DNA from 4 places in the Buttiauxella agrestis genome. Region 4 is predicted to be linked to each of the others. Evidence: predicted binding sites of a transcription regulator. Region 4 holds the regulator's gene; each other region holds the start of a gene.
What was found. Region 4 encodes Fur, which represses iron uptake genes when iron is present. Its sites were predicted from a motif close to ATAATAATGAGAACNACTATCAA; they were not measured.

Region 1 (7,351 bases), 3.3 Mb from region 4:
ATGCAGCGCGCCAGTTCGTTGTCGGTGAACGGCACCGGCTGGTTGCTTTCGCGACACGCTGCCTGAATTTCGCGGCTCATGCTTTCCGGATTAATAAAACGATCGTCGTTCGGGTTGATCACAAAACGGCAGGCCGGAGTTTGTCTGGTACGATCGATAAGATCTGACAGATCGGTGATGCCCAGTTCGCGGGTCACGCGCTGCAATAGCCACAGGCCCATAATGTTTTTCAGTACCCGATAGCGCCCTTCCGCACCACCTTCGTTGGTGATGTTGGCGGCCAGCGCCGCGCTATTGGCATAAGGCGTTTTGCTCTCAAAACCCATCAGCGACCAGGTGCCGGAAGAGAGATACGCGGCATCTTTGTCTTTCAGCGGAGCACCAATCACCGCGCTGGCGGTGTCATGCGTGGCAACCGAAACCACCGGGATTTTGTTGCCTTCACGGCAAATCCACTGGCCGATGACGTTGCCCGGATGCGTCGGTGTGCCGAACCATTTATGCGGCACGCCCGCCCAGTCGAGCAGCGTTTCATCCCAGTTGTCGCTGTTGATATTCACCAGTTGCGTGGTGGTCGCGTTGGTATATTCCCAGTTCAGTGCGCCAGTCAGGCGGAAGCAGAAATAGTCCGGGATCAACAGGGCGTGCTCGACGTTATCGATCAGTTCCGGCTGCTGTTCCACCAGTGCACGGAACTGATAGAGCGTGTTAAATGGCAGGAATTGAATGCCGGTGCGGCGGTAAATATCTTCACGCCCCAACTGCTTAAACGCGGTGTCCATGACGCCATCGGTACGGCTGTCGCGGTAGGAAATGGGCTGCCCGACGCGTTTGCCTTCGCGGTCAATCAGCACGTAATCCACACCCCAGGTGTCGATGCCGATGCTGTCGATAGAAATGCCTTCGTCACAGGCTTTTTGCAGGCCGGTACGGATTTCATCTTCCAGCGCGTCGACGTCCCAGACGGTGGAAGCTTCGGCCAGTTTTAAGCAGTTAGTGAAACGATGAATTTCGCGCAGGCAGATACTGCGAGTGTCGCTATCAAAACGCGCCAGCATGACACGGCCGCTTGATGCGCCCAGGTCTACCGCAACACTATGGCGTAGAGTCATTTTGGGGGTCCTTGCTAAATTAATTGCCCCCACTCTAAAAAGTAACGCCGTCGTCCACCTTCTCGACACTGACAGTGCCTACCAGCCGTTGGCAAAAAGGCAAAGGTGAACGTGAGTGATGTCACAGATTCATGTTTATCACCCATAAAGCCGCCCTGTGACGCTCTCCGCATTTCCTGATAATTCCCGCCCGTTCTTAAAAAACGAGCAAGTTTTAACTGATTTCGTGTCGAAACTTTAAGGTGCAGATGAGAATCGTTACCTACTATCAGGCAATGTTAAAAAAGCTTGGGGGTAATGATGACGGTATTACATGGTTTTGACTTTTTCCCATCTGGACATTCATCCGTGGCAATTGAGCCGCGCTTACCCCAGGCTGCATTCCCTGAACATCATCATGATTTTTATGAAATTGTTATTGTGGAACATGGCACTGGAACGCACGTTTTTAACGGCCAGCCATACACATTGAGCGGCGGTTCAGTCTGCTTTGTCCGTGACCACGACCGTCATTTGTACGAGCACACCGAAAATCTGTGCCTGACCAATATTCTGTATCGCGCCCCGGATGCGTTTTGCTTTTTATCCGGTCTCGATAAGTTGCTGCCGCAGGAACAAGACGGCAATTATCCGTCGCACTGGCGCGTGAACCAGCCGGTGCTGCAACAGGTACGTGGTCTGATTGATCAGTTTGAGCACATTGGCGAAGCGGCAGACACGCACGCCGTCGCCAACCGTGAAATTCTGTTTATGCAGCTTCTGGTCTTGCTGCGTAAAGGCAGCATGATGGAAGGCGCAAGCAATTCGGAAGGCCGCTTAAATCAACTGATGGCGTGGCTGGAAGACCATTTTGCCGAGGATATTTGTTGGGAACAGTTAGCCTCGCAATTCACTCTTTCCTTGCGCACGTTGCATCGGCAGCTTAAACAGCAAACCGGCATGACGCCGCAGCGTTATCTCAACCGTTTGCGCCTGATGAAAGCGCGTCATTTGCTGCGCCATGGCGAGGAGAGCGTGACGGAAATCGCCTTCCAGTGCGGTTTTGGCGACAGTAACCATTTTTCGACGCTTTTTAAGCGTGAGTTTTCCTGGTCCCCGCGTGAGATTCGCCAGGGGCGCGACACGCAACTTCAGTAATCGCGAAGGCAGTCACCGTTTTTTTAGCCAAAAAAGCCAATACTTTCTGATTCTTTCGGTTTTTGAGGCATCACGGTGGCGGGTCATTTAGTTCTCAAGAAAGCAGATTTTTTCGCCTCTGCCACGCAGCCCGTGGCGGTGGCTGACCGCTATCCGCAAAACGTCTTTGCCGAACATACCCATGATTTCTGCGAGCTGGTTCTGGTGTGGCGCGGCAACGGCCTGCATATTCTCAATGACCGCCCTTATCGCATAACCTGCGGCGACCTGTTTTACATTCGTGCCGAAGATCGCCACAGCTACGAATCAGTGAACGGCCTGGTGCTGCATAATATTATTTACTGCCCGGAACGGTTGAAACTGAACGTCGACTGGAAGGATTTGCTGCAAAACACCACGGTGGCAGGGAAGGATCCGCGCTGGCGACTGAGCAGCCACGGTATGGCGCAGGCAAGGCAGTTAATCGCGCAACTGGAACACGAAAGCGTGAAGCCCGATGCGCTGTCGTTATGTTTGACGGAAAGCCTGTTTCTGCAACTGTGTATTTTGCTGCGTCGCCACCGTTACCAATCTCAGGACTCCGCCGGGCCTGACAGCAACGAAACTCTCGATTTACTGATGGCTGCCCTGGGAAAAAGTCTCGATGTGCCTTTTGAACTGTCGCAGTTTTGCCAGCAGCATCAGGTGGCAGAGCGCCAATTGCGCCAGTTCTTCCGCCAACAAACCGGCATGACGATTAGCCAGTATTTACGCCAGTTAAAGATTTGCCAGGCCCAGGATTTGCTGCGTCATAGTGAACTGTTGATTGGAGATGTCGCCACGCGTTGCGGCTTTGAGGACAGTAATTACTTTTCGGTAGTGTTTACGAAAGAAACGGGGATGACGCCACGGATGTGGCGTCAACGGTACACGGTAGAAGCGTAATTACGCAGCCATGCCTAATCCGACGATATTCGCAGCGATGATAATCACCACGCAACCGATGCTCAATACACCAACCGGCCTTCTGCCTGCTGATTTCCACTCTTTCATGATCAAGCCAACCAACCCGCCACACAGCACGTAGAAGCTCATGTGCAACATCCAGCTCATGTAGTCGTATTGTGCCGGGATTTTGGCGTGGCCCCAGGCGTAGAAGAAGAATTGCAGATACCACATTAAACCGGCCAGCGCGGCGAATAACACATTGCTGATGATCAGCGGTTTTGCCAGCGAGAAGTCGGCTTTTATCGACAAACTCTTCATGTTTGCCAGTCGAATGAAGCAATAACCGAGGTTAATCACCGCACCACCGCCCATGATAATCACGTAACTTGGCAGCGCGACATACAACGGGTCCACACCTAACGCAGCGGCAGCTTCATGCATCGGTTTTGCGGCGTCCATCGCAAATGACATACCCGCCGAGAAGATGCCGCACGCTACACGCCTGACAATGGGCCAGCCATTCGCCGGTGCGTTCGCCACGATCGGCCATGTCGCGGATTTTCCCGTACGGCAAACCCAGCTCGGGTTGCAGGGCGAGGATAATCACCGGCTTGTTGATCTTTTGTACCAGCTGCAGAACCGTGGAACTCAGCGCGTAGGTGCTGATATAAAGCACGATGGCATCGACCGGTTGGCTTTGCAGGTGCGTGGCAAAAATATCGGCTTTGGCCACGCTATCAATCAGGCCGCCGTTGATCACCGTGGCATTAAGCTTCGTGAGGCGCTGGTCAATTTGCTGCAAGTAACCCGTCAGACGTTGTTCCAGACCAGAAAACTGCGGCCAGTAAGTATCAAGGCCAATACCAAAAAGGGCGACGTTAAGCGACATGATGATGCTCCAGGATTCAAAGAAACGCCGACTATCACCCTAATTTTGCTGCACTGCCTTTGCCGTAATGCCAGTTTCTGAACAGCGTGGCAAAAAACGATTTATCCGCCTGACAATGCTCACATTTTCGCCATCATGATGAAAAGTGATAACCTTATAAAAAGTACGGCATTGATAATCATTTTCAATATCATTTAATTAACTATAATGAACCAACTGATTACGCGGCGTTAACAGATATGCGCCAGTTGATACTTTACCCCTTCAAGGAGTTAAGAATATGAGCTATACCCTGCCATCCCTGCCTTACGCATACGACGCACTGGAACCGCATTTCGACAAGCAAACGATGGAAATCCATCACAGCAAACACCACCAGGCGTACGTAAACAACGCGAATGCAGCGCTGGAATCTCTGCCAGAGTTCGCAAGCCTGCCAGTTGAAGAGCTGATCGCTAAACTGGATCAACTGCCAGCTGACAAAAAAACCGTTCTGCGTAACAACGCGGGCGGCCACGCTAACCACAGCTTCTTCTGGAAAGGCCTGAAAACTGGCACCACTCTGCAAGGTGATCTGAAGGCTGCCATCGAGCGTGATTTCGGTAGCGTTGACAACTTCAAAGCAGAATTTGAGAAAGCAGCAGCAACTCGCTTCGGCTCCGGCTGGGCGTGGCTGGTTCTGAAAGGTGACAAACTGGCTGTCGTTTCTACTGCAAACCAGGACAGCCCGTTGATGGGCGAAGCAGTTTCTGGCGTTTCCGGCTTCCCAATCGTGGGTCTGGACGTGTGGGAACACGCTTACTACCTGAAATTCCAAAACCGTCGCCCTGACTACATCAAAGCATTCTGGGATGTTGTGAACTGGGACGAAGCAGCAACACGTTTTGCCGCTAAAAAATAAGTTGCATTGCAGCTGACGAGAGGCGAGCCTGATGGCTCGCTTTTTTTATGTCTGTTGCAGGGAGGTTCAGATGCACTATCCGCTAAACGTTTATCTTGGCAAAGTCCGCGAATACGAAGGCAGCAAACCCAGCGCTATCGCCAAATATCAGGTAGATGGTGAACTTAAACTCACTGAGCTTGGGCTGGAAGGCGATCAGCAGGCTGAAAAAGTTGTGCACGGTGGGCCAGATCGCGCGTTGTGCCACTATCCACGTGAGCATTACACGTACTGGGCGCGTGAATTCCCTGAGCAGGCAGAGCTATTTACGGCTCCGGCCTATGGTGAAAATTTATCGACCGAAGGCCTGACCGAAAAAGATGTTTATATCGGCGATATTTTCCGTTGGGGCGACGCCCTGATTCAGGTCACGCAACCGCGTTCGCCGTGCTACAAGCTGAATTACCATTTTGGCATTAACGATATGTCGTCCTTGATGCAGGAAACGGGTTATTGCGGCTGGCTGTATCGGGTAGTTTTGGCGGGAAATGTATCGACGGAATCACCGCTGGAGCTGGTTTCTCGTCTGAGTGATGTGACGGTGGCAGAAGCGATTGCTACAGCGTGGCATATGCCGTTTGATGATGAGCAGTATCACCGATTGCTGTCGGCGGCGGGGCTGTCCGTCAGCTGGACGCGCACTATGCAGAAAAGGCGCATTTCCGGGAAGATCGAGGATAATTCGCGGCGTTTATTTGGTAAGTAAGCTGGGTAAATAAATCCCAGATACGAAAAAACCCGCCGAGGCGGGTTTTTAAATTCTTAGCTTTGCTAACGCTAACCTTACAGGCTAGTTACGTTACCAGCAGCTGGGCCTTTAGCACCACTTTCGATGGTGAAAGACACTTTCTGGCCTTCGTCCAGAGACTTGTAGCCATCGTTCTGGATAGCAGAGAAGTGTACGAACACGTCTTTTGAGCCATCGTCAGGAGTGATGAAGCCGAAGCCTTTGTCAGAGTTGAACCATTTTACGAGACCAGTCATTTTGTTAGACATAGATATTACCTTTTAAATTAAATTTGCCTTCCGGCGCAATTGGAATGTTTTACAGATTTTTAAAGCGATAAAGGAAGGTAGATCACGTCGAAGGGTATCTATGATAACTCTTTGAGGACTGCGCTACTAAACTGCTTAAAGGTTCTGTGCTTCAAACCGATGGATGTATTAACTCATATAAGCAGGGTGAATAACAAGGTTTATTTTAGCCGTCCACAGGGCTGGAGCTCAAGCCACCTCTGGGATCCCCCGCAATTAAGCGGGGGAAATCGCCATTACTGCATGGAGTTTTTTGCCGTTGAATAAGCCTGCATAAACGCCTGATGCTGTGACGCCAGCGGAGCAATCAGCGAGTTGTACTGGCTGGCTTGCTGTGACGTTGGGAACTGAATACCACCCGCGGTGAAACCAACCTGAGTTCCCTGCTGCTGGATGAAATCACCCACTTGCACCAGTTGCGCAGTGAAGGTTTGTGCCGCTGGGATCAGCGGAGCCATGGCATCTGCCGGAGCAATAACCACTTTCTCATAAACCTTGTCGTACACCACTTTCAGATCGTCTGGTTGCTTCAACGTGGAACGTGCGCTGTCAGCCTGCATTTTTGCATTCTGGACTTGCTGGCCTAACACATTCAGAGAACCGTTCGCCTGACGCAGTGGACCGCTCTGGGTCATGTAATCCTGCGGTACACGAATGCTGTTTACGCTGTCGGCTACCGGGCGCATGCCATCGTCCATCGCCTGGTTCACCTGCTGGGAGAAACCATACAGAATCGCGTAATCAGAAACCAACGGGCCAAACTGCTTTTTCTGGTCGGTTGTCAGCGTCGGCAAACGTTCACCGCTGCGCATCGCCGTATTTTGCAGGAAATCGATAAATGCCTTGCGCTGATCGCCTTCTTTATCAAAGCAACCGCTCAAGCTCACTACCATTAAAATTGCCGCAAGCGGCGCAAACCAGCGTGACCAGGACTTACCTGTCGCCATCTTTTCTACTCCTTTCACCATTCAACAATATACCCAGGCAGCCTCAGGATGCAGCCAACAACCCTGCATATTGAAGGGCAACGGGTATACCCAATAATGCTGCTAAGGATAGTCCAACCTGACTTTGCAAGATACCCTTTCGCATTAATCTCTTAAGGCAAATTGATGTTGCATGATTGTTATCTTTCTCACAAATTCGGCGTCGCTTTGTCGCTGAGAAAACACTACCAACCTATTAATATTAAAAGGTTAATTTCAATCATCCCGTCAACACCCACGTAATCAGTACGATAATCGCACACTAACACCCGAGGGATGATTGCCCAATAGCCTGCTGAGTGGTTTGATTTAACGAACGATTAAC
Region 2 (7,351 bases), 160 kb from region 4:
TCCTCAATATTCGTCGCTTTTAACGCCCGTTCCACCGCCAGTTTGTCTTCTTCTCGCCAGCGGGAAAACATCGGCTGATGTGGATATCGCCCACGCGCCACCAGTTCCGCGACGCTGATATCGCCCGGTGCGCTGGAGTTTTGCGCCAGCAAACCCACGCGACGCGCCACTTCTTTGGTCGCAAAACGGTGGATTTCATTGCCATCGAGCCACACCTGGCCGTGCATCGGTTTCATCAGGCGGCTAAGGGTGCGCAGCAGCGTGGATTTCCCGCAGCCGTTGGGGCCGATAATGGCGGTGAATTTCCCGTCAGGAATGGCAACGGTCAGGCCGTCGGCGACCACATGATTGCCATATCCCAATGTGAGCTGTTCGCCATGCAGGCGCGGTGGAGCGGAAATCTGGCTCATTTTTTACGGGACTCCTGAATCAACAACGCAATTAAATAGATACCGCCGAGGCTTACCGTGACCACGCCGACCGGCAACTGATACGGCATGAAAAGATGTTGAGCGCACAAATCGGCCGCCAGTAATAACGCCGAACCACAGAGCGCTGATTGCAGTAAACCCCAACGCGAAGTGCCACTCAGGCGACGCGCAATGTGTGGGGCGACCAGGGCGACAAACGAAATCGGCCCGGCAAGTGCGGTGGCGGCGGCGGTCAGAATCACACCGGTTAACATCAGCATCAGACGCGAGCGCTCAACCGAAACGCCAAGCGCGCAGGCGCTGTCATCGCCCATTTCCAACAGGCGCATCCGCCGGACCAACAATCCACCAACGACCAACGCCAACAGCATTAATGGTGCGGCCGGGAAGATTTTCCCCCAGGTTAAACCATTGAGCGAACCGGCATTCCACAGCCCGGCGGAGATGGCCGTTTCAAGCGAGGCGTGCAGCAGTAACCAGGTATTAAACGCGACCAGCATCGCCCGCACGCCAATACCAATAATGATCAGGCGGAAAGTTTCGATGCCGTTACGCCACGCGAGCAGCCAGACCACCAGAGCGGTAACAACGCCGCCGACCATCGCCGAGGTGGCAATGGCGGTTTGATGTTGGCCGAATAGCACCATGGCCACCAGCACGCCACTCCAGGCACCGGTGTTAAAGCCCATCACATCCGGGCTGCCGAGCGGGTTGCGCATCAGCGACTGGAAAATAGCACCGCTCACGCCTAATGCCGCGCCAATGAGTAGCGCCATCACCACGCGGGGCAAGCGCCATTCGACAACGACCAGTGAGACATTACGCGGTGCGGAACCGGCCAGAGCGTCAATCACCTGGCCTACTGAAAGCGGTAAAACGCCGCTTCCCAGGCTCCACATGCCTAACGCGCAACTGAACAGCAATAGCGCCAGGCTGACGAACAGTAAGCGAGGAGAGAGACGGGTCATGCATTCGCTCCTTTGCGCTGGCGGCGCACCAAATAAATCAGCATCGGCGCGCCAATAAACGCGCTAACCACCGACACGCGCAGTTCGCCCGGCACCAGCAGGCGGCCAACAATATCGGCGAACAGCAACAGCGCAGGCGTGGCAATCAGGGTGACGGGGAGCGACCAGCGGTGATCGGCGCCCACCAGCCAGCGCGAAAGATGCGGCATCATCAGGCCGATAAACGCAATCGGGCCAACGGCTGCCGTCGCGCTGCCGCACAATAACGTGATGGCGATTAAACCGAGCAATTGAGTGCGTACAACTTTGCTGCCCAGCGCGGTGGCGGTGTCGGTTCCCATGCTCAGGCTGTTGAGTGAACGGCTTATAAACAGGGCAATGGCGCAGCCTGCCAGCACCGGCAACACGATGATTTTCAGCGTTTCGAGGGTGCGAATATCCAGTGTTCCGGCTTGCCAGAAACGTAACTGGTCATAAACCACCGGGTTAAGCAGCGCGATGCCATTGCTCAGGCCTTCCAGCACGGCGGCAAGCGCAACGCCCGCCAGCGTTAAGCGCACCGGGCTGAGTTGCCCGCCTCCCTGGCTTCCGGTAAATGCCACCACCAGGGCTGCGCACAGCGCACCAGCAAAGGCCATGCCGAGCAGGGCAATCGGTGAGGAAAAACTCCAGACCGCCGCGCCTAATACAATGGCAAAACTGGCCCCGGCATTGACGCCAAGCAGGCCGGGGTCGGCGAGGGGATTACGTGTCAGAGTTTGCATCAGCGCCCCGGCAAGGCCGAGTGCGCCACCGGCGAGAATGCCTGCCAGCGTGCGCGGAAGGCGAGCGTCGAGCACGATAGTGCAATCAGCACTTCGGCATTGACCGCTGAACGCATCGATAACGACCTCAACAGGCAGAGATTTTGCCCCAATAAGCAGACTCATTACCGCCATTAAGAGCAACAGCAAAAACAGAATCAGCAGCGTCACAACGCGTGTTGATGGCCGTGGAAATAACATAAATCCCTTTCATGAAAATTAATGATAGTTATTATCATTATCACTCTTATTTGTTTATGTTAGCATGAGCCGCCTCGCACCCGGAAAGAAAAATTCGCTTTAAGGCCCTGTAATGAACCGCAATTCTTTGCTGCTAAATCTCAGTTTGCTCAAGACTCATCCCGCTTTTCGCGCCGTCTTCCTTGCTCGCTTTATTTCCATTGTCTCGCTGGGGTTACTCGGCGTTGCCGTTCCGGTACAAATCCAGACGCTGACCGGCTCCTCGCTGCAAGTCGGCCTCGCGGTGACGCTAACCGGTAGTGCGATGTTTATCGGCCTGATGATGGGCGGGGTGCTGGCTGACCGTCATGAACGCCGCCGTCTGATTTTGCTCGCCCGCTCCACGTGTGGCGTCGGTTTTATTGGCCTGACGATTAACGCCGCGTTGCCGGAACCTTCGCTGGCGGCGATTTACTTGCTTGGCGTGTGGGATGGATTCTTTGGCGCACTGGGCGTGACGGCACTTCTGGCGGCGACTCCCGCGCTGGTTGGGCGTGAAAATTTAATGCAGGCGAGCGCTATAACCATGCTCACCGTGCGCCTGGGTTCAGTGATTTCACCCATGATTGGCGGGCTGCTGCTGGCATCGGGCGGTGTGGTATGGAACTACGCGCTGGCTTCCGTCGGCACGTTTATCACGTTATTGCCGCTGCTGAGTTTGCCGAAACTGGCACCGCCGCCGCAGGCGCGTGAAAACCCGCTGCTCTCGTTGTGGAACGGGCTGCGTTTCCTGGTCGGCCATCCGGTTATTGGCGGCATTGCGTTAGTCGGTGCGCTACTGACGATGGCGAGCGCGGTGCGCGTGTTGTATCCGGCACTCGCCGGGCACTGGAATATGAGCGCGGCGCAAATCGGCCTGATGTACGCCGCCGTTCCGCTCGGGGCTGCTATTGGCGCGTTGACCAGCGGTCGTATCGCGCATCACGTTCGCCCAGGCATGATTATGCTGGGGACGGGAATCGTGTCGTTTATCTCCATTGGCATCTTTAGCCTGATGCCGGTTTGGGGACTTGGGCTGGCGTGCCTGGCGCTGTTTGGCTATCTCAGTGCTATCAGCTCATTACTGCAATACACCTTAATTCAGACGCTGACGCCGGACGGGATGTTAGGGCGCATCAACGGTTTATGGACGGCGCAGAATGTGACGGGCGATGCGATAGGGGCCGCAATTTTGGGCGGAATGACGGTGGCATTAACGCCAGTCGCAGCAGCGAGTTACGGCGGTTTAGCGTTAACGTTGTGCGGCGTGGTATTGGCGATTGTGTTGGTGCAATTGCGCGGTTATTTGCAAGCCGCCCCGGAGCAAACCGAAGCGGCAACCGTCAAATAGCTACTTACTGGCAAACAACTGGCTCATGCGTTCAAGAATCTGCGTGGCGCTGTAATAATCCAGACGGAAAGTTTCGGTGCCCAGCGCGTACACACGCTTATTCTGCACGGCAGGAATATGCGAAAGCAGCGGGTTAGTTTCCAACGCGGTGGCGTCTTTCTCATCGCTGGCGAACAGGAACAGGCTTTCACCGTTCAAACCGGCAGCCAGATTTTCGCCACCCAATTGCACGATATCGTGACGTTTCCCCATGCTCTGGCTGGCATGAACCGCCACCGGCAAAGTGGATAACGTGAAGCCAAGCTGCTGGAGCAATTTCCCTTGCGCAGATTCTTGCGTCCAGAGGTTTGCCGAGCGTGAGGCTGGGGTGTAAACGAGCGCTGTGACGGGCTGCGGTGGCAGTGTCATATGCATTTTGGACTCGCTCAATTGCTTGTCAAAACTGGCAATTCTTGCGGCAGCTTGCTTTTCATGCCCGGTGATTTCGCCCAACTGCGTGAGCAACTGCTGCCAGCTTTTATCGTCGTAATTGATGACCAGCGTTGGCGCAATGGCAGAGAGCTGATCGTAAAGGGCGAGGGCAGAATCACCGCCGGTGGCGCTAATTAAAATCAGATCCGGCATTTGTGCGGCCACCGCTTCGGCGCTCGCTTCGCCAATGTACAAACGCTGAACGTGGCGTGCTTTTGCGACATCGCCCCACTGGCGCAGGAAACCTTGTGAATCCGCCATGCGATTTCCTGGCGTGGTTGCACCGCTTGCGACCACAGGCGCGTCAATCGCCAGCAGCGAGCCGGTTAACGTCACGCTGGTAGAAACAATGCGCACTGGCGCTTGTTCAAACGTGTGCGAGCCGTGGCTGTCGGTAATGGTTCTTGGCCAGTCGGCGGAATGGGCGAGGTGACTCAAACTCAATAATACGAGTGCGGGAATTGTTAAAAAAAATTTAGCCTTTGTTGACAGCATGTCCTTTTCTCTTTAGGTTACGACACCGAAAAGCAAATGATAATCATTATTACTATCTTTTGTCATGTTTTTACGGAGGATGCATGGAAACGTCAATGGCGAAGCCGCCACAAGAAAAGCCGCTTACATCCACGCCAGGGCAAGCGGTGAAGCATTGCGCAGACAGCTTTTTCTTTATGTCGCCTTACCGCAGTTTTTCCACAAGCGGCTGCTTTACCCGTCTGGATACCCCGGCGCTAGACGGCGCACATTCCCATGGTCATCTGCAAACTCAGTTGCGCGAAGCGTTCGACAGCGCCCGAAAGCACGGCATCGAAAAGCCTGTTGTCGTAGGGGCTATCCCATTCGACCCGCGCCAGCCTTCTGCATTATTCATCCCCGAAAGCTGGCAGCCGTTTTCACGCGCACAGCATCAGGATGCGGCTTGTCAAAAACGCGGCGGCCAGTCGCTGAATATTGCCTCGCGCCAGGCGATTCCTGAACAAGAAAAATTTATGGAAATGGTGGCCCATGCCGCCACCGCTACCGCCCAGCCGGATATCGACAAAGTGGTGCTCTCGCGCCTGATTGATATTGAAACCGATGCGGTTGTTGACCTCGACGCGCTGCTTAATCGCCTGATAAGCCAGAACCCGACCAGCTATAACTTCCACGTGCCGTTGCCGGATAGCAGCTCGCTGGTGGGCGCCAGCCCGGAATTGCTGTTACGCAAATCAGGCAAGAATTTCAGCTCCTTGCCGCTCGCCGGTTCGGCGCGTCGTGATAAAGATAATATCCAGCGCGACAGCGAAATTGGCGCGCAGTTACTGCGTTCCACCAAAGACCGCCACGAACATGGTCTGGTGACGCAGGCGATGCATGATGTTTTGCTGCCGCGTAGCCAGTATTTAACGCTTTCCGACACCCCGGAATTAATCACCACGCCGACCTTATGGCACCTCGCCACGCCGATTTACGGCCAAATTAAAGACAGCCAGGACAACGCACTTTCTCTGGCTTGCCTGTTGCACCCGACGCCCGCGTTAAGTGGCTTCCCGCATGAAGCTGCACAAAAACTTATTGCCGAACTTGAGCCGTTTGACCGTGAACTGTTTGGCGGGATTGTCGGCTGGTGCGACGCCGAGGGGAATGGCGAGTGGGTGGTGACGATTCGCTGCGCGCGCGTCGGCGGCAAGCAAGTGCGATTGTTCGCGGGCGCAGGCATCGTTCCGGCGTCATCGCCCGAATCTGAATGGCGTGAAACCGGCGTCAAACTTTCCACCATGCTCAACGTTTTTGGAATTAAATAAATGGCTATCGAATTTACCCGCTGGCCGGATGACCTGGCCGCCCACTACCGCGAAAAAGGCTACTGGGCGGATTTGCCGCTGACCGATATTCTCACCCGCCAGGCCAAAAATGACGCGATTGCGTTAATTGAAGGTGAGCGCCATTACAGCTACCGCGAGCTGGAACTGGCCGCCACTCGCCTGGCGTGTGCGCTAAAACGACGCGGCCTGAGCAATGGCGAAACCGCGCTGGTGCAGTTGGGCAACGTGGCTGAGTTGTACATCACGCTGTTTGCGTTGCTGAAAATTGGCGTGGCTCCGGTGAACGCGTTGTTCAGCCATCAGCGCACTGAAATGGAAGCGTATGCCCGCCAAATCGAACCGGCGGTGGTGATCGCCGATCGCAAACACAATTTGTTCGCCCACGATGATTTCCTTGATGCGCTGTGCCAACAAAATCCCTCGCTGCGTATGGCGGTATTGCTCAATGAAAACGATCGCGAACGTTCGCTGAGCGCATTGATCGGCGAGCCGGAAGAGAACTTTGTCGCCACCCCATCGGCGGCTGACGAAGTGGCTTTCTTCCAGCTTTCCGGCGGCAGCACCGGCACGCCAAAACTGATTCCACGCACGCACAACGATTACTACTACAGCATTCGCCGCAGCGTAGAAATCTGCCGTTTTGATGCCCATACCCGCTTCCTGTGCGCGATTCCCGCGGCGCATAACTACGCGCTGAGTTCGCCGGGTTCGCTGGGCGTCTTTTACGGCGGCGGGCGCGTGGTGCTGGCAAACGACCCGAGCGCGACGCTCTGCTTCCCGCTGATTGAACGCCACCAGATAAACGTCACCGCGCTGGTACCGCCTGCTGTCAGTCTGTGGCTGCAAGCGATTGGCGAGTGGGGCAGCAATAAATCCCTCGAATCATTAGAACTGTTGCAAGTGGGCGGCGCACGTTTAAGCGAAGCGCTGGCCGCTCGTATTCCTGCTGAAATCGGCTGCCGGCTACAGCAAGTTTTCGGCATGGCGGAAGGGCTGGTGAACTACACGCGCCTGGATGACGACAATGAGCACATCTTCAAAACCCAGGGTGTACCGATGTGCCCGGACGACGAAGTTTGGGTGGCAGATGAAAACGGGAATGCATTGCCGCACGGCAAAGTGGGCCGCCTGATGACGCGCGGGCCGTACACCTTCCGTGGCTATTACCGCAGCCCGGAGCACAACGCCAGCGCCTTTGATGCCAACGGTTTCTACTGCTCGGGCGATCTGATTTCGATTGCCGAAGACGGCTACATCACGGTTCAGGGGCGCGAGAAAGATCAGATCAACCGTGGCGGAGAAA
Region 3 (7,351 bases), 1.4 Mb from region 4:
GATATTCTGCTTGGCCCGTTGTTTACCGATGTTCAGACGGCAAAGTTGTTCCCTGACCAAAAGACCTTTGCCGATGCGGTGCCGAAAAACGATCCGCTGATGATCCTCGCCGATTACCGGATGCAGAGAAACCAGTCGGGCTTCGATTTGCGCCACTTTGTGAATATGAATTTTGTGCTGCCCAAAGAAGGTGAAAAATATGTTCCGCCAGAAGGCCAGTCGTTGCGTGAACATATCGACAGCCTGTGGCCGGTGCTGACGCGCACCACAGATAGCGCGAGCAAATGGGATTCTTTGCTGCCGCTGCCGAAGCCGTATGTGGTTCCGGGTGGGCGTTTTCGTGAAGTCTATTATTGGGACAGCTACTTTACGATGCTGGGGCTTGCGGAAAGCGGCCACTGGGACAAAGTGCAGGATATGGTCGATAACTTCGCCCATGAGATTGACGCCTGGGGACATATTCCCAACGGCAACCGCAGCTATTATCTGAGCCGCTCGCAACCGCCGTTCTTCGCCTTTATGGTCAAACTGCTCGCCAGCCACAAGGGCGATGATACGTACACCACTTACCTGCCGCAGCTGAAAAAAGAGTACGCCTACTGGATGCAGGGCAGCGATGCACTGGAACCGGGGGCGCAGAATCTGCGAGTGGTAAAACTCAAAGATGGTTCCATTCTGAACCGTTACTGGGATGACCGCGATACACCGCGTACTGAATCGTATCTCGACGATGTGACGACGGCGAAAAACAACCCGAATCGCCCGGCGACGGAAATCTACCGTGATTTGCGTGCCGCCGCCGCGTCCGGTTGGGATTTCAGCTCGCGCTGGATGGATAACCCGGAACAACTGGGTTCGATTCGCACCACCTCGATTGTGCCGGTCGATTTGAACGCGCTGTTGTTCCAGATGGAAAAAACGCTCGCTCACGCCAGCAGCGTGGCGAAAGACAGCAATGCCGCAGCACAATATCAGCAACTGGCTGATGCTCGCCAGAAAGCCATGGAAACGCATCTGTGGAATGCGAAACAAGGCTGGTACGCGGATTACGATCTGAAAACTAACGCGGTTCGTTCGCAGCTGACTGCCGCGTCGCTGTTCCCGCTGTATGTCCATTCTGCATCGAAAGAACACGCCGATAAAATGGCAACCATTACCCGGGCGCAGTTGCTGAAAGCTGGCGGCCTTGCCACCACCAACCTGAAAACTGGCCAGCAATGGGATGCGCCAAATGGCTGGGCGCCGTTGCAATGGGTGGCAACAGAAGGTTTGCAAAACTACGGGCATCAGGATTTAGCCATGGAAGTGAGCTGGCGATTCCTGACTAACGTGCAGCACACCTACAACCGGGAGAAAAAACTGGTGGAGAAATATGATGTTTCTTCGACCGGTACGGGTGGCGGTGGCGGCGAATATCCGTTACAGGATGGCTTCGGCTGGACTAACGGGGTGACGCTAAAAATGCTCGATTTATTGTGTGGTAGCGAGAAACCTTGTGATTCAACGCCAGACAAATTGCCTTCGGCAACGCCTGGTCCGGTGACGGAGGCGACGAAGCCCGCTCCGGCAACCGCGCAGTAGTTTTCCTCCTGCCCTCACCCTGGCAATTTTGTCAGGGTGAGATCTGGAAGTTGTGGTGTTTTTCCGTTCACCCGAACGTCTGGTTATCTCTGCATCCGTTGTTAACGGTGAACGTTTAGTGAACGGAGTCTTCTCCGTATTGGCAGGAACCTTCCCTCAACGTTACGTATAAGAGATAGGTCAAAGGAGTGGGGACTCCTCCCTCCCCAATCCCCTTTCTTTTCATGGTCTTTCATTTCCTCCCTGCCAATATCTGTACTTGAAACCGCAAACAATAACGATAATAATTCGCATTCCATTATTACAAGCAATTACATTTTGGCTTCAGGGATTACACTTCATGAAACTGGTATTTACCGTAAAGCGCTCCGCTTTACTCTGCGCGCTTGCTTTGTCTGCGCCGAGTTATGTAATGGCGGAAGATACCGTCGTCGTGACCGCGGCACCTGCACCCACTTCCACTAGCGCGACGGAAGGCTACACCTCGCCGGTGAGCAAAGGTGCGACCAAAACTGACGAGCCCATCATCACCACCGCTCAGTCGGTTTCAGTGATTACACGTCAACAAATGGACGACCAGGGCGCGTTATCGGTTAACAGCGCACTGAATTACACGCCTGGCGTGTTCACCGGCTTTGCGGGTGGCGCAACACGTTATGACACCGTTGCCCTGCGCGGTTTCCACGGCGGTGATGTCAATAACATTTTCCTTGATGGCCTGCGTCTGATGAGTGACGGCGGCAGCTACAACGTGGTTCAGGTTGACCCGTGGTTCCTCGAACGCATCGATGTTATCAAAGGGCCTTCTTCCGCACTTTACGGGCAGACTATTCCTGGCGGCCTGGTGATGGAAACCTCTAAGCGCCCGCAGTTCATCGAGGAAGGCCATGTTCGCGCGATGTACGGCAATAACAGCACCAACGGCACGGCGTTTGATTACACCAATGCGATTAACGACGAATGGGCGTATCGCATTATCGGGATGACCAAAAATACCGATACCCAATATGAAAATACCCGTGATGAACGCTACGCCATCTCCCCGTCCCTGCTCTGGCAACCGGACGAAAATACTTCGCTGGTGATGCGTGCGTATCTGGAAAAAGATCCTTCAGGCGGTTTCCACGGTTCGGTTCCGGCAGACGGCAGTATTTATTCTTCGACAGGCCGCAAAATCAGCACCGGATTCTCTGACGTCGAGCCGGGTAATGACGAGTTCAAACGCCACCAGCAGATTTACAGCTATGAGTTTGCGCATAAATTCGATGAGGTGTGGGCATTCCGCTCAAACGCCAGTTACACCCATTCCAACGTCGGGCTGAAACAGGCTTATCAGATTGGCTGGGCGGATGCGCAGCATAATGAACTGATGCGTTACTACAGCGGCGAAACCTCCTCTCTTGATGCTTATGCCATTGATAACCAGCTGGAAGCAGATTTCGCCACCGGCGAGCTTGATCATAAAGTGGTGCTCGGCGGCGAGTTCCATAAATACACCAATAATCTGTCTGATGATTCCGCTTATACCACCAATATCAACCCATGGACCGGCGAGTCCGGCGGCCCTGGCGGTTTCTACTATTACGACCCGCGTGACCCGACTTACTCCACCATCAACCAGGGTTTGCTGACCAAAGCAGGCAAGCGCCAGTACGAACAGACCGGCGTTTATTTGCAGGATGATATGAAGTGGAATCAGTGGCATATGACGCTGTCTGGGCGTTACGACCATATCGTGACGAAGAGCCATATTGTGGCAGAAGCCATTGATAGCGACGTAACGGATAACCGTACCGATGACCATTTCAGTGGTCGGGCATCATTACTCTACGCCTTCACCAACGGTGTTTCGCCGTACATCAGCTACAGCCAGGCCATTACCCCGCAGGTTCTGCCGGGTGCCGATGGCAAATTGCTGAAACCTACCACTGCCGAGCAGTATGAAGCGGGGGTGAAATATCAGCCAGTGGGCACCGCGGATATGTATACCGTGGCGCTGTATGATCTGACGCAGAAGGATGTCGGCAACCGTATCGTGCAGGGTAGCTACTACGAACCTGCGGGCAAAGTTCACTCGCAAGGTGTTGAACTGGAAGCGCATTCCCAGTGGACGCAGCGTTTCTCAACCATCGCCGGGTACACTTACAATAAAGTGCGCTTCAAAGATGCGATTGACGGTAACGACGGCAACACGCCATACGTGACGCCAGACCAGATGGCCAGCCTGTGGGGTATGTTCAAGGCTGATTTGGGTATTAGCTTCGGCGCGGGCGTACGTTACATCGGCAAGCAATGGGCGGATAACGAAAACACCCTGCGCGTGCCTTCTGCCACCCTGATGGATGCGATGGTTCGTGCCGATATGGGCGCGTGGACTCCGTCGCTGAAAGGCGCTTTCGTGCAGGTGAATGCCACCAATCTGACGGGCCGTGATTACGTTGCGGGCTGTTATGGAACGGGTTACTGCTACTGGGGCGCCGAGCGTTCTGTGATTGCGACCGTGGGATATGATTTTTAATCGGTAAATCGGGTGTCGGATGACGCTGCGCTTATCCGACCTACGGCACGGTGTTGTAGGGCGGATAAGCGCAGCGTCATCCGCCATTTATTTGACCTTCTACAAATTCACACTTCTGGCAATATTCACTTCCGTCTTTGCGCCGCCCTGCTGCTCCAGCGCAATCTTCGCCAGCGGTGTATCCGCTTCATAACGCCCGGCTTTATCCAGCGTCTTCTCGTATTTATTGTATTTCCACCACGCGTAGCCGAGGAAGATCACCAGCCCACCCACGTTATAAAACACGATGGTTATGATGCTCGCCCCAGTTGGGAATGTCGAAGCGATAAACCCGACGGTGAAAATGACAATCAGCACGCTGACAATGGCAATACCTTGCATCCGCGACCCCATGCGGAAGTCACGATTCACTTCGTCGTACTTCAGGCGCAAGTTCAGGTACGCCAGCATGATAAACAGCGGTGGCAACATGGAAGCCGCAGCGGTCATGTTAATCAGCGTGTTCATCAATTCCTGCACGCTACCGGAGCCTACGGTTGGGATAAGCATCAACGGAATGACGATTAAGAACTGAATCCAGGCTGCGCGTGTTGGCACGCCATGCTGGTTCAGGCGCACGGTTTTCTCACCAAAAATACCTTTAGGGATTTCGGTAAAGAAGATTTTCACCGGTGCCGCCGTCCACATCAGCAACGAGCCAAACATCGCAGTAAAGGAAACAATCCCGACGAAGCGATTCATCACCGTGGTTGGCAAGCCGAAATGACGCGCCAGCCCCTCAAACACCTGCACCGTACCGCCGGTGTAGTGCAGATCAGCTTTATGCACAAAGACGTTAATCAGCAAGGAGGAAATGGTATACAGGCCGCCGATAAACAAGCCCGACAGGATAATGACTTTAACAAATGCCTTGCTACCGCCTTTGACGTCGTTAACGTAAACCGCTACGGATTCCGCGCCACCCGCGGCCTGGAATATCCACGCGATAATCCCTAAGAATGCCCAACTAAACTGCGGCGTAATCGCTTCAACGCTGATAGGGTCAGCCGGTTCCACTCCGCCGATAACTGCCGCTCCGGCCAGAATGATGTAAGAGAAAGTCAGCAATAACATCAATGTGGAAGTGACTGATGTCATCGGCCCAAGCAATTTCGCGCCATGGTTAGAAATCCAGGTCGAGAAAGCAAACAGGCAGATAGAAATTATGGCCGTGGTTAATGGCGTGAAAATATAGTCATAACCGAGGAACGCATAGGACGCGTAAGCAATAACTCTTGGCAATAATGCCGTGAAGAAAAACAGGTTCACAAACCAGTAAGTGTAAGCGGTGATAAATGCCCAGCGACCACCGAGTGCACTTTTTACCCATGCATAAACGCCTGCTTCTGAATTACGGTTGAGTGAGACAAATTCCGCAATAATTAAACAGAATGGAATAAAGTAAATCAGCGTTGCCACCAGGAAAACCGGGGCTGAGGCAATGCCGAGTTGGATATTATTATTAATGACGTTGTTGAAGCTAAATACCGCCGCAAACGTCATGGCTAATAATCCAAACTTGCCAATCGTGTTTCTGTTTGTTGAAGCCATGAGAACTCCACTCCACATTGTGTAGGATACTTTAATTAGTGCTTTTCGTAGGTCGGATTAGCGCAAGCGCCATCCGACATTTGTGTTACGTCCGCACCTTATTTGTTTAAGAAATACGTTTCTTCCACCGTAACTTTTAAAATCACTTTCTTGACGTCTTTACCCTGCGAGAACCGGTATGCCTGATGGTTTTCACAAATGATGACGTTGCCTGCTTTCAGTTCATGCCGCACGCCCTGCCCGCTGAAAAACTCGCGGTCACTTTCATCGCGATAAGCCATCTCAGGCGTCAGGGTGCTTTTATCCGCGACCTCAATGGATTCATGTCCGCTAAGGTAATAATGCACATCGAAATAGCGGCGGTTGCCTTCAAATAATTCAGTGTGATGCGCGTTTCCTTCGGCAAGGCGATAAACCAGCGAGTCACCAATCGAATAAAAAACATTTGGCTCAATATTATTAAGGTTATTTATAGCCTCAATGCAGCGTTGCCATTTTTTACCTGCCCGATAAACACTTTTAAATTCTTCTAAGGTATTTAAAATAATCATGTTGCTTGCCTCATCAGGAATGTGCGCAATCGGTTTGTGATTTACGGAATGGCACCATGGTGAAACCGTATTCGAACGTTTTGAGATACACCCGGAACGAGTCCAGCACTTCGGAACCCCAGGAGTTGGAACCCAGGCCGAGGATTTGGTCGTCAAGATTGAGCGTCAGGTAATCACTCGCTTCCAGTTCGTTGATGTGTTGCGCCTGTTGCATCATTTCTGCGCTATACGGCCAGAGGCTGAAGTTAATCGGCCTGCGCGGTTGAATGAAAATTCCGTTGCCCTTTTCATCTTCCACGCTCAGCCAGCGCACGTCCTGTCGATTACCGTTGTCTTGCGGGAACGGGTAGTTTTCAAACAGGCTTTCAACTGGCTGGCAATAATGGCCAATCAGGTTGCTCTGGCAGCTATCGCCATAGTTTTCGCCCGGTCCGCGTCCGTAATATTCCACCTGCTTAAAGCGCTTGCTGATGCCAAAATCGAGACCGACTTTGGGAATAATGGCCTGATAGTTGCCATACGGCTGGCCGGATAGATTCAGTGTGACGTGGCCTGCTGGTGTAATTCGCCACTGATAAGTGCAGCGCATACCGAAATCAAACACAGGCGGCGCAATGGTGCTGTCAATTTCAATCACCACATCATCACCCTGCGAGAAGTGGCGCATTTCACGGAAGTTATGCTGCATCAGATGGACGTGATACGGCTGCCACAACCCTTCAAATTCCTGCTTGTGGTTATCAATCGTCGGCTTAAAGAAAGTCAGATGTGGCGCGCGCCCAACAATTTCCTCGCCATCGACTAACCATGATGTCAGCTCGCCGCTCAGGCGGCAGAAGGTCAGAGCAAAGCCCTGCCCGCGAATCACCTGCTGATGTTGCAGGGTTTCACTTTGAAGTGCGGCAGATTTCTCCACCGGCAGCGGTTCACGTTCTGCCGCTGGCTGACGTAAAACCTGGAAATGACCGAGCGGGTGCATCGCTTCGCTGTAAGGAGTAGCGCTGCGTTTAATGATTTCAACGTTGATGAACACTTCACCCGCCGGCAATTCTGGGGGCGTGAGCGGTAACGCTTCAGACTCGCCCGGCAGCAAATGCGGCAGTGCCAACGT
Region 4 (7,351 bases):
AGTTTTTTCTCCAGCCGCTTTTTTATTGCTCCTGCCGACCCTTCCCAATCCCCTTATTTATTCAACAAAAGGTTGTTTCCGACGCTTGCTTATAAGATCATGGGCGGATAACTAAAGTTTTTGCACAGAGGAACCCGCGATGAGTGAGGCCGAAGCCCGCCCAACTAACTTTATTCGCCAGATTATTGATGAAGATTTGGCCAATGGTAAGCACACCAGCATTTGCACCCGTTTCCCGCCAGAGCCAAACGGCTATCTGCATATCGGCCATGCAAAATCCATCTGCCTGAATTTTGGTATCGCGCAAGATTATCAAGGCCAGTGCAACCTGCGTTTCGATGACACCAACCCGGTAAAAGAAGACATCGAATACGTTGATTCCATTAAGCACGATGTTGAATGGCTCGGTTTCCAGTGGTCCGGCAACATCCGTTATTCCTCTGATTATTTCGACCAGCTGTTTAACTACGCGGTTGAATTGATCAATAAAGGTCTGGCGTATGTCGATGAACTGACTCCGGAACAAATCCGTGAATATCGCGGCTCATTGACCTCTCCTGGCAAAAACAGCCCATATCGCGACCGCACCGTTGAAGAAAACCTCGCGCTGTTTGAGAAAATGCGTAACGGTGAGTTTGCTGAAGGGACTGCGTGCCTGCGCGCGAAAATCGACATGGCTTCGCCGTTCATCGTCATGCGCGATCCGGTTATTTACCGTATCAAGTTTGCCGACCATCACCAGACCGGCAACAAGTGGTGCATCTATCCGATGTACGACTTCACCCACTGCATCTCCGATGCGCTGGAAGGCATTACGCACTCCCTGTGTACGCTGGAATTCCAGGACAACCGTCGCCTGTACGACTGGGTGTTGGATAACATCACTATTCCTGCGCACCCGCGTCAGTACGAGTTCTCGCGCCTGAATCTCGAATACTCCATCATGTCCAAGCGTAAGCTGAACCTGCTGGTGACTGAGAAGGTTGTAGAGGGTTGGGATGACCCACGTATGCCGACCATCTCGGGTCTGCGTCGTCGTGGTTACACCGCTGCATCTATTCGTGAATTCTGTAAGCGCATTGGTGTGACCAAGCAAGACAACACCGTTGAAATGGCTGCCCTGGAATCTTGTATCCGTGACGACCTGAACGAGAACGCGCCGCGTGCGATGGCTGTTCTTGATCCGGTAAAAGTTATCATTGAAAACTTCCCGCAGGGCGAAGTTGAAATGGTCACGATGCCTAACCATCCTAACAAACCAGAGATGGGTAGCCGTCAGGTGCCGTTTAGCCGTGAAATCTACATCGACCGCGCTGACTTCCGTGAAGAAGCCAACAAACAGTACAAGCGTCTGGTGCTGGGCAAAGAAGTTCGTCTGCGTAATGCGTATGTGATTAAAGCCGATCGTGTTGAGAAAGATGAAGCAGGGAACATGACCGTGCTGCATTGCTCCTACGATCCGGACACATTAAGCAAAGACCCGGCGGATGGCCGTAAAGTGAAAGGTGTTATTCATTGGGTCAGTGCCGAACATGCATTGCCGGTTGAAATCCGTCTTTACGACCGTTTGTTCAGCGTGGCGAACCCAGGTGCTGCTGAAGATTTCCTGGCAACAATTAACCCAGAGTCTCTGGTCATCAAGCAAGGTTTTGTCGAGCCAAGTCTGAAAAATGCCGAAATCAGCAAAGCGTATCAGTTTGAGCGCGAAGGTTATTTCTGCCTGGATAGCCGTTATACAACGGCTGACAAACTGGTATTTAACCGTACCGTCGGGCTACGTGATACCTGGGCCAAAATGGGCGAATAAACCCTTAGGTTACATGGTCAATATGTGACAAAACGCCGCAAATCGCGGCGTTTTTTTTTCGCTTTAGAATCATCTGGTTAAACATTTCTTCACATTCGCGTTGCGAATTAATGTTATTTACACTCCTTCCTGCAAAATATTCACGGTCAATATCGGAACATTTAAAATTCTTTGTTTAATTATGTGAGCGCTCTCATATAGAGTTTTGTGTGTTAATAATTTCAATTATCAAGATAAAACTCTTGAGTCGCTATTTGTTACAAATACTCATAAATTATGTGCTCTCTGTCATAATATCGGAATGAACTCTTACAAAGTCGTTGATAATTCGCGTCGCGAAAAATAGTCTTAAGAAAGCAGTAATGCGGGCAAATATTCATAACCGCTTTAGCCGTTAGGCATTTTTACTTTTTTCGCTATATGACGTCTTTTAACGTCCAGCGATTATTTATTCGTCAAAGAGGAATTTTCTATGCGTACGTTTAGTGGCAAACGTAGTGCGCTTGCGCTTGCAATCGCAGGTGTTACGGCTCTTTCAGGATTAGTAGTCATCCCTCAGGCAACAGCAGCAGGTTTTGTTGATGATTCAACACTGACCGGTGGTGTTTATTACTGGCAGCGTGAGCGTGACCGTAAAGACGTCACAACGGGTAAATACGAAACTAACCTTGCGCACTCCACCTGGAACGCAAACCTGGACTTCCAGTCAGGTTATGCCGCTGACATGTTTGGTCTGGACATTGCGGCCTTTACTGCTATCGAAATGGCAGAAAACGCTAACAGCGGTCACCCAAATGAAATCGCATTCTCCTCTTCTAACAAAGCTTACGACGAAGATTATTCCGGCGATAAGAGCGGCATCAGCCTTTATAAAGCAGCGGCTAAATTCAAATACGGCCCGGTATGGGCGCGTGGTGGTTACATTCAGCCAACCGGTCAAACTCTGTTAGCACCACACTGGAGCTTCATGCCAGGTACTTACCAGGGCGCAGAAGCCGGTGCAAACTTTGACTATGGCGATTCTGGTGCTCTGAGCTTCTCCTACATGTGGACCAACGAGTATAAAGCTCCGTGGCACCTGGAAATGGACAAGTTCTATCAGAACGATAAGAACACCAAAGTCGATTACTTACATTCACTTGGTGCGAAATATGACTTCAAAAATAACCTGATTCTTGAGGCCGCATTTGGTCAGGCTGAAGGTTATGTTGATCAGTATTTCACCAAGGCGAGCTACAAATTTGATATCGCGGGCAGCCCGTTAACCACCAGCTACCAGTTCTACGGCACGCGTGACAAAGTTTCCGACGGCAGCGTGAACGATCTGTACGACGGAACCGCATGGTTGCAGGCATTGACTCTCGGATACAGAGTCGGCCAGGTTGATTTGCGCCTTGAAGGAACCGTGGTTAAGGCCGATGGCCAACAGGGCTACTTCTTGCAGCGTATGACGCCAACTTACGCCTCTTCCAACGGTCGTCTTGATGTGTGGTGGGATAACCGCTCTGACTTCAACGCCAACGGTGAAAAAGCGGTATTTGCAGGCGCGATGTATGACCTGAGCAACTGGAATCTTGCGGGTTGGGCAGTGGGTGCTTCTTATGTTTACGCATGGGATGCTAAACCAAGCTCCAAACCAACGACAGACGGTTACTACGATGCGGATAACCGCCTGAAAGAATCTGCGTACAGCCTTGATGCGTTGTACACCGTTCAGGATGGTCGTGCGAAAGGCACTCTGTTCAAACTGCACTTCACTCAATACGACAACCATTCCGACATCCCAAGCTGGGGCGGTGGTTACGGCAACATCTTCCAGGATGAGCGTGACGTGAAATTTATTGTTATCGCACCATTCACCATCTTCTGATGTGATTCCGGGCGCTAAACACGCCCGGTTTTCTTAAGGATATCAAACATGAAAAAGCTAGTTCTGATTACGGTGATGGCGTTAGGTTTGAGTGCGTGTGCGCAGCAACAACCTAAAACGGCTCCGGAAGATACTAAATTGAAACAAGCGTATAGCGCTTGTATTAACACCGCAGAAGGCAACCCGGATAAAATCCAGGCCTGCCAGAGTGTGTTAAATGTTTTAGGTCAGGAAAAAGAGCATCAGGATTTCGCGAAGAAAGAAACGGTGCGTACCCTGGATTACCAGAACTGCATTCAGGCGACCCGCACGGGTAATGACCAGGCGGTAAAAGCCAAATGCGACAAAATCTGGCAAGAGATTCGCGCTAACAACAAATAATGGCTGCGCGTAAGCAATAAAAAAACCGGTGAGCTTCCTCACCGGTTTTTTTATGCCTGGCTTCTGAATCAGAAGGCAGAATATACGGATTACCTTTCGCTGATTTCGTGTGCGTTTTCATCAGTACGGCAATCACCTTCAGCGCAGTGACCGTAAAGGTACAGGCTGTGGTTAGTCAGACGAATGCCATGACGTGATGCGATTTCGCGCTGGCGGGCTTCGATTGAATCATCACTGAATTCAATAACCTTGCCGCAATCCAGACAGATCAGATGGTCATGGTGATGCTGCTGCGTCAGTTCGAACACGGATTTGCCGCCTTCGAAATTATGACGAGTCACAATGCCTGCATCATCAAACTGGTTTAGTACACGATAAACGGTGGCGAGACCAATCTCTTCGCCCATATCAATCAGACGTTTATAGAGGTCTTCCGCACTGACGTGGTGGTTCACCGGCCCTTGCAACACTTCAAGGATTTTTAATCGCGGAAGCGTGACTTTCAAGCCGGCCTTCTTTAATGCGGTATTATTGTCAGTCATGCGGAAATTGTCCTGTTGCTTAACGATTCGCTCGGACTCAGGGTGAGCGTTAAGATGAATGCGTCTCATTATAGAACTGCCACTTCTAAATGGGAACCGCAAGTATTATGCATAATCAAGCTAAAAAATGGCGGCTGAGTCGCGATTTGTTTGCCTTGCTAGCTTTTTGATCAGGAGTTCATTGTACAGGGACAAACTGAAAAGTTAAAAATTTGTAGCGATTATTTTAATCGATAATATCTATCAATGTGACGCAACCCAATAGTTGCGTCACATCTGGCATCAGGCGTTGATGATATCAGCCAGGTTCAGCTCGTCAGAAACTTGTTTGACCCATTTCTGAACGCGTTCAGCCGTCAGTTCTGGTTGACGATCTTCGTCGATAGCCAGACCGACAAAATGATCGTCGTCAGCCAGACCTTTAGAGGCTTCGAAATGGTAGCCCGCAGTTGGCCAGTGGCCGACGATAGCTGCACCGCGTGGCTCAATGATGTCGCGGATAGTGCCTAACGCGTCACAGAAGTATTCCGCGTAATCTTCCTGGTCGCCACAGCCGAACAGAGCAACCAGTTTGCCATTGAAATCAACTTCTTCCAGCGTCGGGAAGAAATCATCCCAGTCGCATTGTGCTTCACCGTAATACCACGTTGGGATGCCGAGAAGCAGAATATCGAAGCCTTCCAGGTCTTCTTTGCTGCTCTTAGCAATGTCATGCACCTCAGCAACTTCTTTACCGAGCTGTTTTTGAATCATTTTCGCGATATTTTCGGTGTTACCAGTGTCGCTGCCGAAAAAAATGCCTACGATTGCCATGAGTAAAATAACCTCTTGATACTTAATGGTATGGTGGCTGCTATTTGGCCACAGATAGGGCAATCATAGCAGAACACTTCGTGGTGCGGAAACTGCTATCGCCCCGGTGTGCACAGACTGCAACATTGCATACCAGGACATAGCACTAAAACTAACTGAGATGCTGCTTCAGTTGCGCGAGTAGTATCTCTTCAATCAGCTCGCTACGGCTGATATTGCGCGCTTCAGCCAGTTGGTTGAGAGCATCTACCGCGTCATTATTGAGCTTTAGCTCCACTCGCTTCAGGCCGCGTACCTTATCGCGCTTGAGTTGATTGCGTTTGTTGATACGCAATTGCTCATCACGCGTTAGCGGATTTGTTTTTGGTCGCCCCGGGCGACGCTCGTCCGCGAACAGATCTAATGTAGTACGGTCCGTTTGTTCTTTTGCCATGATTAGACTACTGACAGGGAATTCAGGTGGCACTGAGCGGGGTGCTCTGGCGCAATTTAGCGCGCAATCATACATCAGCATGGCTTGCGCGCCAACGCGTTAGCCGCAACTTGCGGCCAGTCGGTTTGTTTTTAATCAGTTTGCTGCGGATTCACCGATAAAACGATGAATTGCGCGCAAAACAGCATCAGGTTTTTCGGCGTGAACCCAGTGGCCAGCACCGGCAACCACATGCGCACGGGCCTGTGGGAACTGCGAAAGCAGCTGTTCGCGGTGAGATTCGTCAACATAAGGAGATGCTCCCCCGCGAATAAACAGCGCCGGTTCGTTCCAGGCAGGGATGTTTTTCCATCCGACAATATTCTCATATTGCTCCCACAGCACCGGCACGTTGAATTTCCATTCGCCGTCAGAAAAGGATTTCAGCAAAAACTGAATCACGCCTTCTTCATTAAGATGCTCGCGCATAATCACGGCGGCTTGCTGGCGAGTTTTCACGTTTGCGCGGCTCACTGCATTGATCGCTTCGAAAATCTCATCGTGGCGGCGCACTTGATAATCCACCGGGGCGATATCAATCAGCACCAATTTATCGATACGTTCTGGGGCGACGGCGGTTAACGCCATTGCCACTTTCCCGCCCATGGAATGGCCGATAATAATGGCTTTCTTAATGCCATATTCATCAAGCGTTTCGACAACATCCTGCGCCATCGCAGAGTAGTTCATTTCTTCGCTACGCGGCGATAACCCATGATTGCGGAGATCAATTTGCAGCAACGGATGATCCTGCCCCAGTGAGCGGGCCAGTACGCCGAGGTTATCAAGGCTACCAAAAAGACCGTGAATAAGGACGATGGGGGAATTACTAGTCAATTGTTGCGCAGTTTGCAGGCGAGCATTCAATTTCATGGCAAAGTTCTTTTTTTTTACTTCGTGAGGTTAGGGTATCATAACGGCATTCTGCCACAGTCGGCTTTCCACTGCGGTGCCGCAAATTTCCAGTTTAGTCTGACTTTGTGGCGTGACAAAAGTTTGGCTCTACCCGAGGTTGGGATTTGTCCTTATAATCCCAACAACTTGTATTCAGAAAAGATATCGCACTGGATTAAGATGAAAACAATTGAAGTTGATGACGAGCTCTATCGCTATATTGCCAGCCACACGCAGCACATTGGTGAAAGCGCGTCCGATATTTTACGGCGCATGCTGAAATTTACCGCCGGTCAAACTCCTGCTACACCTGCAACGACCGGCCAGACGGCGGCAACTGCCGCACCTGCCCCGGAAGCCAAACCCGTAAACAAAGCACGCGATCGTGTTCGTGCGGTGCGTGAATTGCTGCTGTCCGATGAATATGCGGAGCAAAAGAAAGCCGTTAACCGTTTCATGATGGTGCTTTCGACTTTGTATACCTTAGATGCTCATGCTTTTGGTGAAGCGACCGAGTCGCTGCACGGTCGCACCCGTGTCTACTTTGCAGGTAACGAGCAAACGCTGCTGCA

Region 1: a site for Fur is predicted at 4,237-4,259, ahead of sodA (superoxide dismutase [Mn]). Genes of this name have one in related genera too.
Region 2: a site for Fur is predicted at 2,425-2,447, ahead of fepD (Fe(3+)-siderophore ABC transporter permease). Genes of this name have one in related genera too.
Region 3: a site for Fur is predicted at 1,853-1,875, ahead of DY231_RS10510 (TonB-dependent siderophore receptor). Genes of this name have one in related genera too.

What each region holds. Positions count from the first base shown of each region.
Region 1 is NZ_UIGI01000001.1:231,997-239,347, reverse strand. It holds gene rhaB (rhamnulokinase) at 1-1,112, opposite strand, end outside; gene rhaS (HTH-type transcriptional activator RhaS) at 1,413-2,249, shown strand; gene rhaR (HTH-type transcriptional activator RhaR) at 2,325-3,173, shown strand; partial or broken gene DY231_RS01095 (L-rhamnose/proton symporter RhaT) at 3,174-3,674, opposite strand; partial or broken gene DY231_RS01090 (arabinose isomerase) at 3,658-4,065, opposite strand; gene sodA (superoxide dismutase [Mn]) at 4,346-4,966, shown strand; gene yiiM (6-hydroxyaminopurine reductase) at 5,037-5,711, shown strand; gene cspE (transcription antiterminator/RNA stability regulator CspE) at 5,789-6,001, opposite strand; gene DY231_RS01070 (DUF3053 domain-containing protein) at 6,277-6,987, opposite strand.
Region 2 is NZ_UIGI01000001.1:3,690,780-3,698,130, reverse strand. It holds gene fepC (iron-enterobactin ABC transporter ATP-binding protein) at 1-410, opposite strand, end outside; gene fepG (iron-enterobactin ABC transporter permease) at 407-1,399, opposite strand; gene fepD (Fe(3+)-siderophore ABC transporter permease) at 1,396-2,403, opposite strand; gene entS (enterobactin transporter EntS) at 2,516-3,772, shown strand; gene fepB (Fe2+-enterobactin ABC transporter substrate-binding protein) at 3,773-4,738, opposite strand; gene entC (isochorismate synthase EntC) at 4,822-6,027, shown strand; gene DY231_RS17515 ((2,3-dihydroxybenzoyl)adenylate synthase) at 6,028-7,351, shown strand, end outside.
Region 3 is NZ_UIGI01000001.1:2,166,484-2,173,834, reverse strand. It holds gene DY231_RS10515 (alpha,alpha-trehalase) at 1-1,581, shown strand, start outside; gene DY231_RS10510 (TonB-dependent siderophore receptor) at 1,922-4,099, shown strand; gene DY231_RS10505 (amino acid permease) at 4,199-5,689, opposite strand; gene DY231_RS10500 (beta-galactosidase subunit beta) at 5,788-6,240, opposite strand; gene ebgA (beta-galactosidase subunit alpha) at 6,254-7,351, opposite strand, start outside.
Region 4 is NZ_UIGI01000001.1:3,530,305-3,537,655, reverse strand. It holds gene glnS (glutamine--tRNA ligase) at 140-1,807, shown strand; gene chiP (chitoporin ChiP) at 2,280-3,677, shown strand; gene chiQ (ChiQ/YbfN family lipoprotein) at 3,726-4,058, shown strand; gene fur (ferric iron uptake transcriptional regulator) at 4,148-4,600, opposite strand; gene fldA (flavodoxin FldA) at 4,883-5,413, opposite strand; gene ybfE (LexA regulated protein) at 5,565-5,846, opposite strand; gene ybfF (esterase) at 5,982-6,758, opposite strand; gene seqA (replication initiation negative regulator SeqA) at 6,960-7,351, shown strand, end outside.